Regions from separate parts of the Micromonospora sp. ANENR4 genome, predicted to be linked through region 2. Evidence: riboswitches for the same ligand, from Rfam matches in the RefSeq annotation. Region 2 holds a riboswitch; the other holds the start of a gene.
The links. A riboswitch is a leader RNA that binds a small molecule or an ion and turns the genes downstream of it on or off. The one in region 2 is predicted to bind thiamine pyrophosphate.
Positions count from the first base shown of each region.

Region 1: it holds a riboswitch for thiamine pyrophosphate, as region 2 does, so the genes downstream of both, IRY44_RS23180 (ECF transporter S component) here and thiE (thiamine phosphate synthase) in region 2, are expected to answer to the same signal.

Region 1 is NZ_JADKYQ010000013.1:145,695-152,686, reverse strand. It holds gene IRY44_RS23195 (hypothetical protein) at 158-523, shown strand; gene IRY44_RS23190 (energy-coupling factor transporter transmembrane protein EcfT) at 751-1,551, opposite strand; gene IRY44_RS23185 (ABC transporter ATP-binding protein) at 1,548-2,981, opposite strand; gene IRY44_RS23180 (ECF transporter S component) at 3,095-3,685, opposite strand; TPP riboswitch at 3,761-3,867, opposite strand; gene IRY44_RS23175 (alpha/beta fold hydrolase) at 3,944-4,780, shown strand; gene IRY44_RS23170 (sugar isomerase domain-containing protein) at 4,777-5,526, shown strand; gene IRY44_RS23165 (DUF6328 family protein) at 5,618-6,118, shown strand; gene IRY44_RS23160 (acyl-CoA dehydrogenase family protein) at 6,227-6,992, shown strand, end outside.
Region 2 is NZ_JADKYQ010000009.1:153,103-160,094, forward strand. It holds gene IRY44_RS17480 (thiazole synthase) at 1-91, opposite strand, end outside; gene thiS (sulfur carrier protein ThiS) at 97-297, opposite strand; gene thiO (glycine oxidase ThiO) at 288-1,373, opposite strand; gene thiE (thiamine phosphate synthase) at 1,370-1,993, opposite strand; TPP riboswitch at 1,991-2,102, opposite strand; gene IRY44_RS30745 (hypothetical protein) at 2,221-2,706, shown strand; gene IRY44_RS30750 (endonuclease domain-containing protein) at 2,703-3,248, shown strand; gene IRY44_RS17505 (aldo/keto reductase) at 3,525-4,487, opposite strand; gene IRY44_RS17510 (nucleotidyltransferase domain-containing protein) at 4,508-5,314, opposite strand; gene IRY44_RS17515 (ABC-F family ATP-binding cassette domain-containing protein) at 5,314-6,992, opposite strand, start outside.

The DNA.
Region 1 (6,992 bases), on a different contig from region 2:
CGGTCCACCGCCGCCAGTGCCGTGGACCCGTCCTGCTCCGGGCGTCCGCATTCCTTCCCCGCCACCGTCGGTCGCGGTGTCTGTCGTGATCGGAACGCACCGGAGCCCTCGCTCGGCGCGTCCCGGTCGGCGCGCCCGCACGACAGGAGGCCCGCGAATGCCCGCGAAGCGCAATCCGAAGAAGTCCCGCAAGCAGTCGTCGCCGCAGGTGACCACGCCGAACCTCGACGCGCTCATGGAGACGCCACCCGCGGTGGTGCTCCCCACCGAGCCGTTGGCGTCCACCGTGTCCCCGGTGGTGCTTCCCACCGAGCCGGCGGCGCCCGCCGTGTCCCCGGATGCGGTGTCGCCAGTCCTGGCTGCGCCGACGGTGTCGCCCTCGGAGTCTCCGGAGACCCCGGTCCTGCCGGGCGCATCCGCGACGCCGCCCAGATCGGGTCCACCGGCAGGGCAGCAGGCCCGGTTCACCGGGCGGAGCCAGCGCGCCGGCCAGACCCGGTTCTACGCCTTCCGCCGCAGCTGACCGACAGCCCGCCCACCGGGCAGGCCCCCTCATCCGGGGCCTGCCCGAGCATCCCCGAAGATCTTGGAAGATTCCGGCCCCCATAGGGGCCCTTCCGTACCAAGATCTCGCCCGACCCTGGCTGATCATGAGGTTGGCGGCGACAAAACGGGCAACCGGTACCGTCAACTTCATGATCAACGGGGCGGGGCGGGGGGCGGGGCGCTGGGCGGGGACTGGGCTCGGGGTCAGCCGATCAAGGGGCGGAAGGTGCCCAGGGCGATGCTTGTGGCCAGGGCGCCGGCTGCCAGCAGGGCGGCGCCCGCGACGAGCAGCGCGTCGGCGCGGGTGAAGCGCTGCGGGCGGGCCACGGTGCGCGGCGTACCCGCGTCGAAGCCCCGCGCGTCCATCGCCACGGCCAGCCGGGTACCCCGCCGGATGGCGCCCACCAGCAGCGTGAACGCGGTGGACGCGAACAGCCGCAGCTTCGCCACCGGGTTGCGGCCGGCGTCCACGCCGCGGGCCCGGCGGGCCATGCTGATCATCCGCCACTCCTGTTCCAGCAGCGGCACCATCCGGAACGCGGCGAGCGCCCCGATGGCGAACCGGGCGGGCGTCTTCGCGTTCTGGATCAGCGCATCGGCCAGGTCGGTCGGGTCGGTGGTGGCGAACACGACGATGCCTGGTAGCGCCACGGCGAGCATCCGCAGCACGAGGCCCAGCGCGGTGACGAGCACCCCCTCGGTGACCAGCACCGGGCCGGCTTCGAGCAGGACACGGCCGGAGCGGTCGGCCGCGAAGAGCACAAGCGTGACGAGGATGCCCACGGCACCGGCGAGCAGCGGCCAGGCCCGGCGGGCGAGCACCCGGTAGCGGACGCCGAACAGCGGGAGCACCGCGAGTTCGACGGCGATGGCGACGGCCGGGGCCACCGGGTCGAGCGTCGCCACCAGGATCAGCGTGAAGACCACGGCGGCGGCCAGCTTCGCCACCGGGTTGCGCCGGGCCAGCGGTGCGCCGGGTGCGGCGACCGGTTCGAGGCCGATCACGCGACCACCCCGTCGGGGGAGCGGGGCAGGGTGAGCGTCCGGTCGGCCAGCGCGGCGACGAAGTCCTCGTCGTGGGTCACCGTGACCACGCCGTGCCCGGCGTCGCGCAGCTCGGCGAGCAGGTCGACCAGCTCCAGCCAGGTCCGCCGGTCCTGGCCGAACGTGGGCTCGTCGCAGATCAGCAGGCGGGGCGCGGTGGCCAGGGCCGTCGCCACGCTCAGCCGCCGCGCCTCCCCACCCGAGAGGGTGTACGGGTTGGCGCCGGCCAGCCGGTCCAGCCGCAACCGGTGCAGCAGCTCGTCGACGGTGGCGGTGACCGCCGACTCGGGCCGGCCGGTGCGGCGCGGGCCGAGCGCCAGTTCGTCGCGCACAGTGGCGGTGACGAACTGGTGTTCCGGGTCCTGGAACACCGAACCGATCCGGCGTACCAGCGCGGGTGCCCGCCAGCGGTGCGGGGGAGTACGTGCGTCCCGCCCGGCGAGTTCCGCCGACGCGGTGACGGCGCCCGTGCCGGGCTTCAGCAGGCCGCCCAGGAGCAGTGCCAGTGTGGACTTGCCGGCCCCGTTGGGGCCGAGGACGGCGAGCGCCTCGCCGGCGCGTACCCGAAGATCGGTGGGGTCGAGCCGCGGCGGCAGGCCGAGCCGCTCCGCGGTGAGCAGCACGTCGCCGGGCGGCGTGGTGGCGTGCCGGGGCGGCGCGACGTGCCCGGGTACCCAGACCCCGGCGGCGGCCAGCGCCTCGCCGTGCGCGGCGAAGACCGCGTCGGGCGCCCCGTCGGCGCGGACCCCGCCGCCGGGTTCCAGCACCACGACGCGGTCGACAAGCGGCAGCGCCTCGGTGACCCGGTGCTCGACCAGGACCATCGTGGTGTCCGGGTCGAGCGCATTCGCGACGGCCCGGCGGATCAGGCCGGCGCCGGCCGGGTCGAGGTTGGCGGTGGGCTCGTCGAGCAGCAGCAGCCCGGGGCGCAGCGCGAGCGTGCCGGCCAGCGCGAGCCGCTGCTGCTCGCCGCCGCTGAGCGCGGCGGTGGGGCGGTCCCTGTCGTACGGGAAGCCGACCCGGTGCAGCGCCTCGTCGACGCGGGGCCAGATCTCCCCGGCGGGTACGCCACGGTTCTCCAGCCCGAACGCCACGTCGTCACCGGAGCGGGCCATGACGAGTTGGGATACCGGGTCCTGGAAGACGATGCCGACGCGCTCGCGGGCCTTGCGCGGGTCCAGCCCGTCGATCTCGACGGTTCCCTCCTGCTCGCCGGAGTCCTCCGGCAGCAGCCCGGCCAGCGCCGCCAGCAGCGTGCTCTTGCCGGCGCCGGAGGGTCCGAGCAGCAGCACCCGCTCGCCGCTCTCCACGCGCAGATCCACCCCGCGCAGAGCCCAGCGTTTCCGTCCCCCGTGCCGCCACCCGAACCCCCGCAGCACCACCCCGCTCACCGCCCACCCACCCCCTCTCCCGGCCCAGCCTGCGTGATCAAGGAGTTCGCGTCCGGGAAACCGTGCCCGGCGGACGCAAACTCCTTGATCACCGGGGCGGTGCGAGGCGAGCCTCAGACCAGGGCGCGATCCCGGCCGGCGGGGAAGCGGTCCAGGACGCCGGTGTTCGCCAGCGCGCGGGTGAGGACGTGCGCGCCCAGACCGGCGACGATAGTGGCGCTGACAATCGTGATCAGCGCGTACGGGAGGCGGTAGGAGGCGAAGTCGAACGCCTTGTTCCAGTAGACGAAGTCGAAGATCGCCGCGCCGAGACCGGTCAGCGCACCGGCCAGCACCGCCACCGGCAGTCGGAACGAGCGGTACCGGAACGCGGCGAAGGCCAGCTCGGCGCCGATGCCCTGCATCAGGCCCTGGAGGATCACGATGCTCGCCCACTGGCTGCCCAGCAGGGCGGAGATGATCGCGGCCACGGTCTCGCAGTACAGCGCAGCGCCCGGCTTGCGGATGATCAGGCCGGCGAGCACCGCCGGGATCAGCCACACGCCGTAGAGCACGGCCTGTGCCGGCGGGAAGAACGCGAACGCCGCGTCGGTGGCGCTCCAGAGCAGGCCCCAGGCCCAGAAGACGACGCCGAAGGCGACGGCGATGACCGAGGCGACGACGATGTCGACGGTACGCCAGCGGTTGCTGTCGGTACGGTTCACGGTTGGCTCCCAGTTCGTCGAGGTGAACCAGGAGAAGACGCACGCCGCGCCCGGTGGTCACCGGACGGCGACGCGGCTGGAGGTCGACCGAACTCCCTGCGCTGGCATTACCCAGATCAGGTTCGAGGGTCTGCGGGCACCGGCCCGCACTCTCAGCGCTGTGCGCTCCCCTGTCGGATGTGAAGTTGTCTCGTCGCAGACGCTAGCACCGACCACGGCCCCCGGCCCAGCAGGGCGAGTGTCGGTATGGTGGCGATCATGCTGGTGGATGCGCGGGGACTGACGTTCGAGGTACGCGCCGGCGGCCCCGAGGGCGGTGATCCCGTCCTGCTGCTGCACGGCTTCCCGCAGCACTCCGGTGAGTGGGACGCGGTCACGCCCGCGCTGCACGCCGCCGGGCTGCGCACGTACGCGCTCGACCAGCGCGGCTACTCGCCCGGCGCGCGTCCGGCCGACGTCGGGGCGTACCGGATTCCGGAGCTGGTGGCCGACGCGGCCGCGGTGCTCGACGCGCTCGGGGTGACTCGCGCCCACGTGGTCGGCCACGACTGGGGCGCGATCGTGGCGTGGGGCCTGGCGGCGGCGCACCCGGACCGGGTGCGGACGCTGACCGCGGTGTCGGTGCCGCACCCGTCCGCGATGGGCCACGCGCTCGCCACCGACCCCCGGCAGAAGGTCAAGTCCGCGTACATCGCGTTGTTCCGCAAGCCCGGTACGGCGGAGAAGGTGCTGCTGGCGTGGAACGGCGCCACGCTGCGCAAGCTGCTGAGCGGCGTGGGCGACGCCGAGGCGGTCGCCCGGTACGCCGAGCCGATGCGCGAGCCGGGCGCGTTGACGGCGGCGCTGAACTGGTACCGCGCGATGACCGGGGCGGACATGAAGGCGGTCGCGCCGGTCGGGGTGCCTACTACGTTCGTCTGGAGCGACAAGGACGTGGCGATCGGCCGGACGGCCGCGCAGGCGTGCGCGGCGCACGTCACCGGTGACTACCGGTTCGTGACGCTGTCCGGCGTCAGCCACTGGATCCCGGACGAGGCGCCCGGCCCGTTGGCCGAGGCGATCCTCGCCCGGTGCGCAGGAACGGAGGAGGCATGACGGCGAGCGCCGAGGCGTACCTGGCGGTGGTGACCGAGACGATCGGCCGGGTCGCCGCCGAGCAGCGGCAGAACGTCGCCGAAGCGGCCGACCTGATCGCGGCGGCACTGCAGGCCGACGGGGTGGTGCACGCGTTCGGCACCGGGCACTCCGAGGCGCTGGCCATGGAGATCGCCGGGCGGGCCGGCGGCCTGGTGCCCACCAACCGGATCGCGCTGCGTGACCTGGTGCTGGTCGGCGGCGACCCGGCCGACGTGCTCGGCCCGAAGCTGGAACGCGATCCGGCGGTGGCGCACCGCCTCTACGAGCTGGCGCCGATCCGGCCGCAGGACGTGTTCGTGCTGGCCTCGAACTCGGGCGTGAACGGGGCGATGGTCGAGTTCGCGTCCGTCGTGAAGGAACGCGGGCACGGCCTGGTGGCGATCACCTCCGCGCAGCACTCGGCGCGGATGACCTCGCGGCACCCGTCCGGCCGCAAGCTCGCCGACTTCGCCGACGTGGTGCTGGACAACGGTGCCCCGTACGGCGACGCCACGCTGCCGCTACCCGGCGGCGGCGCGGTCGGCGCGGTCTCCTCGATCACTGCCGCGCTGCTGGCCCAGCAGATCGTCACCGAGGTGGTGGCCCGGCTGGTCGCGGCGGGGCAGCGCCCGCCGGTCTACCTGTCCGCGAACATCACCGGCGGCGACGAGCACAACGCCGAGCTGGAGGCACGGTACGCGGGCCGCATCCGCCGGGGATCCTGAACCGGTTTCGTGATCAGCCGTACGGGGCACAGGCGCTCCTGCCGGTGGGCGTTCACCCGCCGGCCGTGCCGTCTCCCGGGGAGGTCCGCGAGTGTCAAAGGAATCCGAGAAGCAGCGCTGGCAGCGCAACTTCGCCGATCTGTTGCAGGAGCTGCGGGTCGCGCAGACAGGCGTGCAGATCCTCTTCGCCTTCCTGCTGACGCTGCCGTTCAGCAACGGGTTCGGCCGGACCACGGAGTTCCAGCGCGACGTCTACATCCTGGCGCTGCTGACCGCCGCCGCGTCCGCCGCGATGATCATCTCTCCGGTCGCGTTCCACCGGGCGCTGTTCCGGCAGGGGCGTAAGCCGGAGCTGGTCCGGTTCGCCCACCGGATGGCCACCGGCGGCCTGTTCTTCATGCTGATCGCGATGGTCAGCTCGGTCCTGCTGGTCACCGACTTCGTGCTGGACCGGCCGATCGCGTTCCTGCTCAGCGCGCTCACCGGCGTGTGGTTCCTGATCTTCTGGGCGATCCTGCCGTTCAGCAGGCGCAACTGGGGTGAGGACGACATCGACGACGAGGACGACAGCCCTCAGTCGCTGACCGACTGACGGTCCGCCAAATCGGACGTGCACGCAGCGCTACCCCTGGGTAACACCCGGGGGTAGCGTCGTTTTCGTCGCACGTGTCGACGCAGCCGGACCGACGAGGAGGCAGCCGTGACCACGACCCAGAACAGCCGGCCCGAGTCACCGGACGGCGCGGGGCCGCTGCCCACCGAGGCGGGCCAGGTCTCCGAGAAGGAGGCCCGCCAGGTCGCCGAGGCGGCCCGCGAGTCGGCCTGGGACCGGCCCAGCTTCGGCAAGGAACTGTTCCTCGGCCGGTTCCGGCTCGACCTGATCGACCCGTGGCCCCGCCCCGACCCGGCCGAGGTGGCCCGCGCCGACGAGTTCCTCGGCGCGCTGCGCGCGTACCTGACGTCCGAGGTGGACGGCGAGGCGATCGAGCGGGACGCGCGCATCCCCGACGAGGTGTTCCACGGCCTGGCCGGGCTCGGCACGTTCGGCATGAAGATCGACCGGAAGTACGGCGGGCTGGGGCTGAGCAACCTGCACTACTGCCGGGCGCTGATGCTCGTCGGCTCGGTGAACCCGGCGGTCAGCGCGCTGCTCTCCGCACACCAGTCGATCGGCGTGCCGCAGCCGCTGAAGATGTTCGGCACGCCCGAGCAGAAGGATCGGTTCCTGCCCCGGCTCGCCGCCGGTGAGGTCTCCGCGTTCCTGCTCACCGAGCCGGACGTCGGCTCCGATCCGGCCCGGCTCGCCACCACCGCCGAGCCGACCGCCGACGGCACCGGCTACCGGCTCAACGGGGTGAAGCTCTGGGCCACCAACGGCACGCTCGCCACGCTGCTGGTGGTGATGGCCCGGGTGCCGGCCGGTGAGGGGCGGCGCGGCGGCATCACCGCGTTCGTGGTGGAGGGCG
Region 2 (6,992 bases):
CCTGCTCCAGCACGTGCAGGTTGGCCGCGCCGCCGGTGCCGAGGACGAGCCGGGAGCCGAACGCGACCCCGCCGATCTCCAGCGTGGACATGCCGTTCACCCGCCCTGGGTGGCGCTGAGCACCTCGACGCGGTCGCCGTCGCGCAGGACGCTCGCCGACCAGCCGCCGCGCGGCACCACCTCGCCGTTCACCGCTACGGCGAGCCCGCGCTCCCGGTCGGTGACGGTGCGGACCACCTCGGCGACGGTGACGCCCTCGGGCAGCGTCCGGCCGGTGCCGTTGACGATCAGTTCCACGTGCGCTCCTTCCCGAAGCGGTCCGGGGTGAAGGGGGCGAGCGCGGGATCCGGCTCGCCGGTGACGATCAGCTCGGTGACCAGGTCGGCGGTGACCGGGGTGAGCACGATGCCGTGCCGGTGGTGCCCGGTCGCCGCGAGCACGCCCGGCTGCCCGGGCAGCGGCCCGATGATCGGCGCGTTGTCCGGCGTACCCGGACGCAGCCCGGCGACTGCCTCCACCACTTCGTACTCGACGAGTTCCGGCACCAGTTCGGCGGCGGCGCGCAGCAGCGTCAGCACGCCACCGGCGGTGACAGCGGTGTCCGCGCGCTCCTCCACAGTCGCCCCGACCACGACCTCACCGCTGTCCCGGGGCACCAGGTAGACCGACTCGCTGTCCGCGTACCCCCGGATCACGTGCCGGAAGCCCGGCGGACCGCCACCGGGCGCGCGCAGCCGCAGCACCTGGCCCTTCACCGGCCGGACCGGCAGGCCGGTCAGCGCCGCCGCGCCGCAGCCCGCCGCGACCACAGTGACCCGCGCGTCCAGCTCGGACAGCGCGCCGACGCGGGCCGGGCGCAGCTCCACCCCGGCGCGCTCGGCGGCCGTGCGCAGCGCGGCGACCAGCCGCCGCGGGTCGACCTGGTGGTCGCCGGGCGCGACAGCGCCGCCGCGCACGCGCGGCGCCAGCGCCGGTTCGCGGTCGCGCAGCTCCGAGGGGCGCAGCGGCGTGATCGGCAGTCCCAACCCCCGTTGGTACGACCACAGCCGCCCCGCCTCGGCCAGGTCGTCGGCGGTGAGCCCGACGACGAGCGTGCCCTCGGTGCGGTGGCCGAGGTCGACGCCGCTCGCCTCGGTCAGCTCAGCGGCGAAGCCGGGCCAGCGGGCGGCCGACTCGACGAGCAGCGCGGTGAGTTCGTGCTCACCGAAGTACGCCTCGGCAACCGGCGACAGCATCCCGGCGGCCACCGACGAGGCGCCCGACCCGGGCCGGTCGTCGTGCACTACCACGCGCAGTCCGCGCTGCGCGCACCGCCACGCGATCGCGAGTCCCACCGGCCCGGCGCCCACCACCGCCACGTCGGCCGGGCTCATCGCGTCAGCGCCAGCAGCAGCTCGGCGGTGGCGTGCGCGGGATCGGCGGCCAGGCTGAGCGCGCCGACAACCGCCACCCCGTACGCCCCGGCGGCCCGCAGCGCCGGCACGGTCGCGGCGGTCACCCCGCCGATCGCGATCACCGGCACGCTCACCGCCTCGGCGACCGCACGTACCCCGCCAGGGCCGATCGGGTCCGGCAGGCCGGACTTGGTGGTGGTGGCGTGGCACGGGCCCACGCCCAGGTAGCTCGCTCCCGCGTCCACCGCCGCGCGGGCGCCTACCGGCTCCCGGGCGGTCGCGCCGAGCACCGCGTCCGGGCCGAGCACCCGGCGCGCGCCTGCGACCGGCAGGTCGTCCGCGCCGACGTGGCCACCGGCGGCGTCCACCGCGAGCGCCACGTGCAGCCGGTCGTTGACCAGGCACCGCGCCCCGTACGGCCGGCACGCCTCGGTCACGCGGCACGCCAGCTCGTACGCCTGCCGGTCGGTGGCGTCGTCCTCCACGCGCACCTGCACGACGAGGTCGGCGCCCGCCACCGGCAGGGCGGCACGCAGCACGGCGAGCGGGTCACGCCCCGGCCGGGTGTCGGTGATGAGATGCAGTCGTCCCAGGGACAGCACGGCAACGCTCCTCCCTGCGCCGGCATTACCCGGATCAGGTTCGACGGTCGGGGGCTCCCAGCCCCCCTCTCAGCCCGGTCCGCACCGGGCTCCCGTGGGTCACTTGCGGCCTACCGTACGACGCCTCCCGCCCGTACGGAAGCCCGGGTGAGGTTTTTCCCAGACACCAGCCGTCCGCCGGATCGGGGCAGCGGGTGACCGTCCCGTCACGACACGCTGCCCGGATGTCCGTTCCCGCCCGCGTCCCGCGCCGCCTGGCGACAGTGCCGTTCCGGGGCGGCAGTGCCGTCTCCGAAGGGCTGCTCACCTGGACGATGCTGCGCGGGCAGACCTGGATCCGCCTGCTGCCGGACGTGTACGTGCACCGGGACGGGTACCGCGCCGACGACCACCGAATGTGGTGCGCGGCGGTGGCGTTGCGCCTGCCCACGGGTGGCGTGCTGGCGGGACGCAGCGCCGCGTGGCTGTTCGGCGTGGACGTGCTCACCCGCGACGCGCCGGTCAGCGTGCTGCTGCCGACTGCTGCTCGACTGCGACCGCACCCACGGTTGCGGGTGGTCCGGTCACCGCTGCCGGAGCGGGACCACACCCTCGTCGGTGGGCTGCCGGTCACCACCCCGCTGCGTACCGCGCGTTCGACCTGGGCCGCCACGGCACCCGCGTCGACGCGCTCGTCGCCGTCGACGCGTTGCTGCGTCGCCGGGTCGTGAAGCTGCCCTGCCTGCGGGCCTACGCCGCCGCCCGGTCGCGCTGGCCGGGCGCTCCGCTGCTGCGGGAGGTGCTGGCGCTGGCCGAGCCGTTGAGCGAGTCCCCGATGGAGACACGGTTGCGGCTGCTTCTGCTCGACGCCGGCCTCGGCCCGCTCGTCGCTCAGCACGAGGTACGCGCCGGCGGACGTTTCGTGGCCCGGGTGGACCTGGCCTGGCCGGCGCTCCGCCTCGCGGTCGAGTACGACGGCGACCACCACCGCGAACGGGCGCACTTCCGGCGGGACGTGGCACGCCTGAACGCGCTCCGCGCGGCCGGGTGGGTGGTGCTGCGGTTCACCGCCGACGACGTGCTACGCCGCCCCGACGCCACAGTCGCCCTGGTCCGCCAGGCCCTGGCCGAACGTCTCGCCACCGCAGCAAACCATGACCCACGCCCGCAGCTCCGCCCCACCCCGGCCCGCCACCCGCCGCCTGGCCGGGCCGGGCGCCACGGGCGTCGGAAGGCCGCCCGCAGACACCTATGGCGTTCCACTCGCGACTGAATCTGGCGACGAGTGGAACGCCATAGGTGTTTCAAGGCCCCTTTGACACCCATGCCGTTCCACCCATCGTGAGCGCTGCCTCTGAGTGGAACGTTATGGGTGTCTCCGCGCGCGGGCGGCCACGGTGGGCGCACGCCCGCAGCGCGGGGCAAGCCCCGACGCTCGCACGACGACGAGCGGACGCACCTGCGACGCGCGGGCGGACCGAACACGGGTGGACCGAGCACGCGGGCGGATCCGACGCGCGAGCGGGCTCGCCTGCACCGGCGCGGACAGTCAGAGGATGGCGTCGAGGGCGTCCAGGTCCTCGTCGGACGGCTGCCACGTCCCGGCCTCGGCGTTGGCGCTCACCTGGGCCGGAGTCGTGGCGCCGGCGATCACGGAGGTGACTGCGGGACGGGCGGCCAGGCCACCGATGGCCACCTGGAGCATGGTGATGCCGCGCTCGGCCGCGTACGCCTCGATCGCCTCGATGACGTCCCAGCGCGCGGCGGCCAGCCGCTCGGCGTACCGGCCGCCACCGGCCAGGCGGCTGCCCGCTGGGGGCGCCTCGCCGCGCTTGTACTTACCGGTGAGCAGCCCGTTGGCGAGCGGGAAGAACGGCAGCATGCCGAGGCCGAACCGCTCGCAGGCGGGGATCACCTCGTCCTCCACCCCGCGTTCGACCAGCGAGTAGTGGTTCTGCGCGGAGATGAACCGGGTACGCCCCTGCGACGACGCGGTCCAGTCGGCGTCGGCGATCTGCCAGCCGGCGAAGTTGGAGTTGCCGAGGTAGCGCACCTTGCCGGCGGTCACCAGGTCGTCCAGCGCGGCGAGCGTCTCGTCGATCGGGGTGCCCGGGTCCGGCTCGTGCATCTGGTACAGGTCGATGTGGTCGGTGCCGAGCCGGCGCAGCGACGCCTCGACCGCGCGGGCGATGTAGCGGCGGGCGCCCCGGGCACCGTGATCCGGCCCGTTCGCGCCGTTCATGTCCATGCCGAACTTGGTGGCCACCACCACGTCGTCGCGGCGGCCCTTGAGCGCCTGGCCGAGCAGTTCCTCGGAGGCGCCCTGCGGCTCGCCGTAGATGTCGGCGGTGTCGAAGAAGTTGATCCCGGCGTCGAGCGCGGCGTCCACCACCGCCCGGGTGCCGTCGCTGTCGAGTTTGCGGCCGAAGTTGTTGCAGCCGATACCGACCACTGACACCACGAGCCCGGAGTCGCCCAGCCGGCGATAGGTCATCTCACTCACGAGATCCACCCTATGCCCGCTGCCGGGTGTCATCCGGGCAGCGGCAACACCTCGGCGGCCAGCGTCCGGGCGGCGGCGATCGTCGCCGCCAGCTCGGACGGGGTACGCCCCACCGCGCCCAGCAGCGCCTGCGTCCGCTCGGCGAAGTCCGGCGGCGCACCCGGCAGGCGTCCGGCGGACGCGATCATGCCCTTCTCGTTCACGAGCCACCGCCCGGCGCGGCCGTGCAGCGCGTGGACCAGCACGCCGACCACCCGGAACAGGCAGCCCGCCACGTAGCCGGTGTCGCCCCCGGCCGCGCCCTTGGCCGCGCCGTCGAGCAGCAGCCCGGTCTCCCAGCCGCCGGCGACCAGCGCGGCGCCGAGCGCGGGCGGGTAGTCGACGGTCTCGGCCCGCAGGGCGGTCAGCTCGCCGCTCGGGTCGCCGAGCACCCGCCCGAGCGCCACCTCCCCGGCGTACGCGTGCGAGTAGAAGCCGAGCGGGTGCCCGGCCTGCGCCTCGACGGTGTAGCGGCCGGCCCGGCAGTCCGCCCAGACCCGGTGCACCCGGTCCAGGTCGCGGTAGATCCAGTCCACCGCGACGCCGCCGACACGCAGCCAGCCGCCCCCGTCGACCCACGGTCCCCAGCCGCCCGGTGCGGTGAGGTCCACCGGCCCGTCGGCGATCGAGGCGGCCACCGCGCGCAGCCCGGCCACGTCCGGCGTACCCCGGTAGTAGAGGCCCAGGTCCCAGTCGGAGTCGGGCCGGTGGTCGCCGCGGGCGCGGCTGCCGCCGAGGGCCACCGCGACCACACCGTCCACCGCGCACAGCCGGTCGGCCAGCTCCCGGTCGATCATCAGCCCACGTCCCAGACCGGCTCCGGCGTCTCCACCACGTCGCCGTCGCCCCGGAACAGCACGAACCGGTCGAAGGTACGGGTGAACCACCTGTCGTGTGTCACAGCGACCACAGTCCCCTCGAACGCGGTCAGCCCGGCCTCCAGCGCCTCGGCCGAGGCCAGGTCGAGGTTGTCGGTGGGCTCGTCGAGCAGCAGCAGCGTCGCCCCGGACAGCTCCAGCAGCAGCACCAGGAAGCGGGCCTGCTGCCCGCCGGAGAGCGTGCCGAACCGCTGGTCGCCCTGAGCGGCGAGCTCGTACCGGGACAGCGCCGCCATCGCCGCGTGCCGGTCCATGCCGGCCCGGTGGTCGTCGCCGCGCCACAGCACCTCGACGAGTGTCTTGGCCATCAGCTCCGGCCGGTCGTGGGTCTGCGAGAAGTGCCCGGGCCGGACCCGCGCGCCGAGCCGCACCACGCCGCCGTGCGCGACAGGTGCGAGGGCGCCGGCGCCGTCGACGGGGGTGTTTCCCGGCTCCGGGTCGGTGCCGCCCCGGGCCAGCAGGCGCAGGAAGTGCGACTTGCCGGTGCCGTTCGCGCCGAGCACCGCGACCCGGTCGCCGTACCAGAGTTCCAGGTCGAACGGGTACGTCAGGCCGTCCAGCTCCAGTTGCTCGGCGATGACCGCGCGCTTGCCGGTCCGCCCGCCGGTCAGGCGCATCCGGATGTCCTGGTCCTTCGGGGGTACGGGCGGCGGCCCGGCCTCCTCGAACTTGCGCAACCGGGTCTGCGCGGCCTGGTAGCGGGACGCCATCCCGTCGTTGTACGCGGCCTTCTGCTTGTACATCAGCATCAGCTCGCGCAGCTTCTGGTGTTCCTCGTCCCAGCGTTTGCGCAGCTCGTCGAGGCGGGCGTGCCGGGCCACCCGCGCGGAGTGCCAGCTCGCGAAGCCGCCCGGGTGCACCCAGGCGCTGCCGCCCTCCACCGCGACGACCCGGTCGGCGGTCTGCGCCAGCAGTTCCCGGTCGTGCGAGACGTACAGCACGGACTTGCCCGACTCGCGCAGGCGCGCCTCCAGCCAACGTTTGCCGGGTACGTCGAGGAAGTTGTCCGGCTCGTCGAGCAGCAGCACCTCGTCCGGGCCGCGCAGCAGCAGTTCCAGCGCGAAGCGTTTCTGCTGGCCGCCGGAGAGCGTGCGGACCGGCCGTTCCCGGGCGCTGTCCCACGGCAGGTCCAGCACGATGGTGGCGACGGTGTCGAAGAGGACCTCCGCGTCGTACCCGCCGGTCTCACCCCAGGCGGCCAGCGCCTCGGCGTACGCGAGCTGGGTCTTGGCGGCGGCGGAGCTGTACTTGCCGCGCACCTCGGCCGCCCGCATGGCCGCCTCGGTCTCGGCGAGCCGCCGCCCGGCGTCGCGCAGCGCCGGCGGTGCCAGCGACAGGGCGAGGTCGGCGAGCGTGGACTCGTCACCGATCATGCCGATGAACTGCCGCATCACGCCCAGCCCACCGGAGCGGGCGATCGCGCCGGTCTTCACCGGCAGGTCACCGGCGACCATCCGCAGCAGCGTGGTCTTGCCGGCGCCGTTCGGGCCGACCAGCGCCACCTTGGCACCCTCACCGACCCGGAACGAGACGTCACTGAACAGCTCACGCCCGTCCGGGAGGATGTGCCCCACTCCTGCCACGTCCACGTATCCCA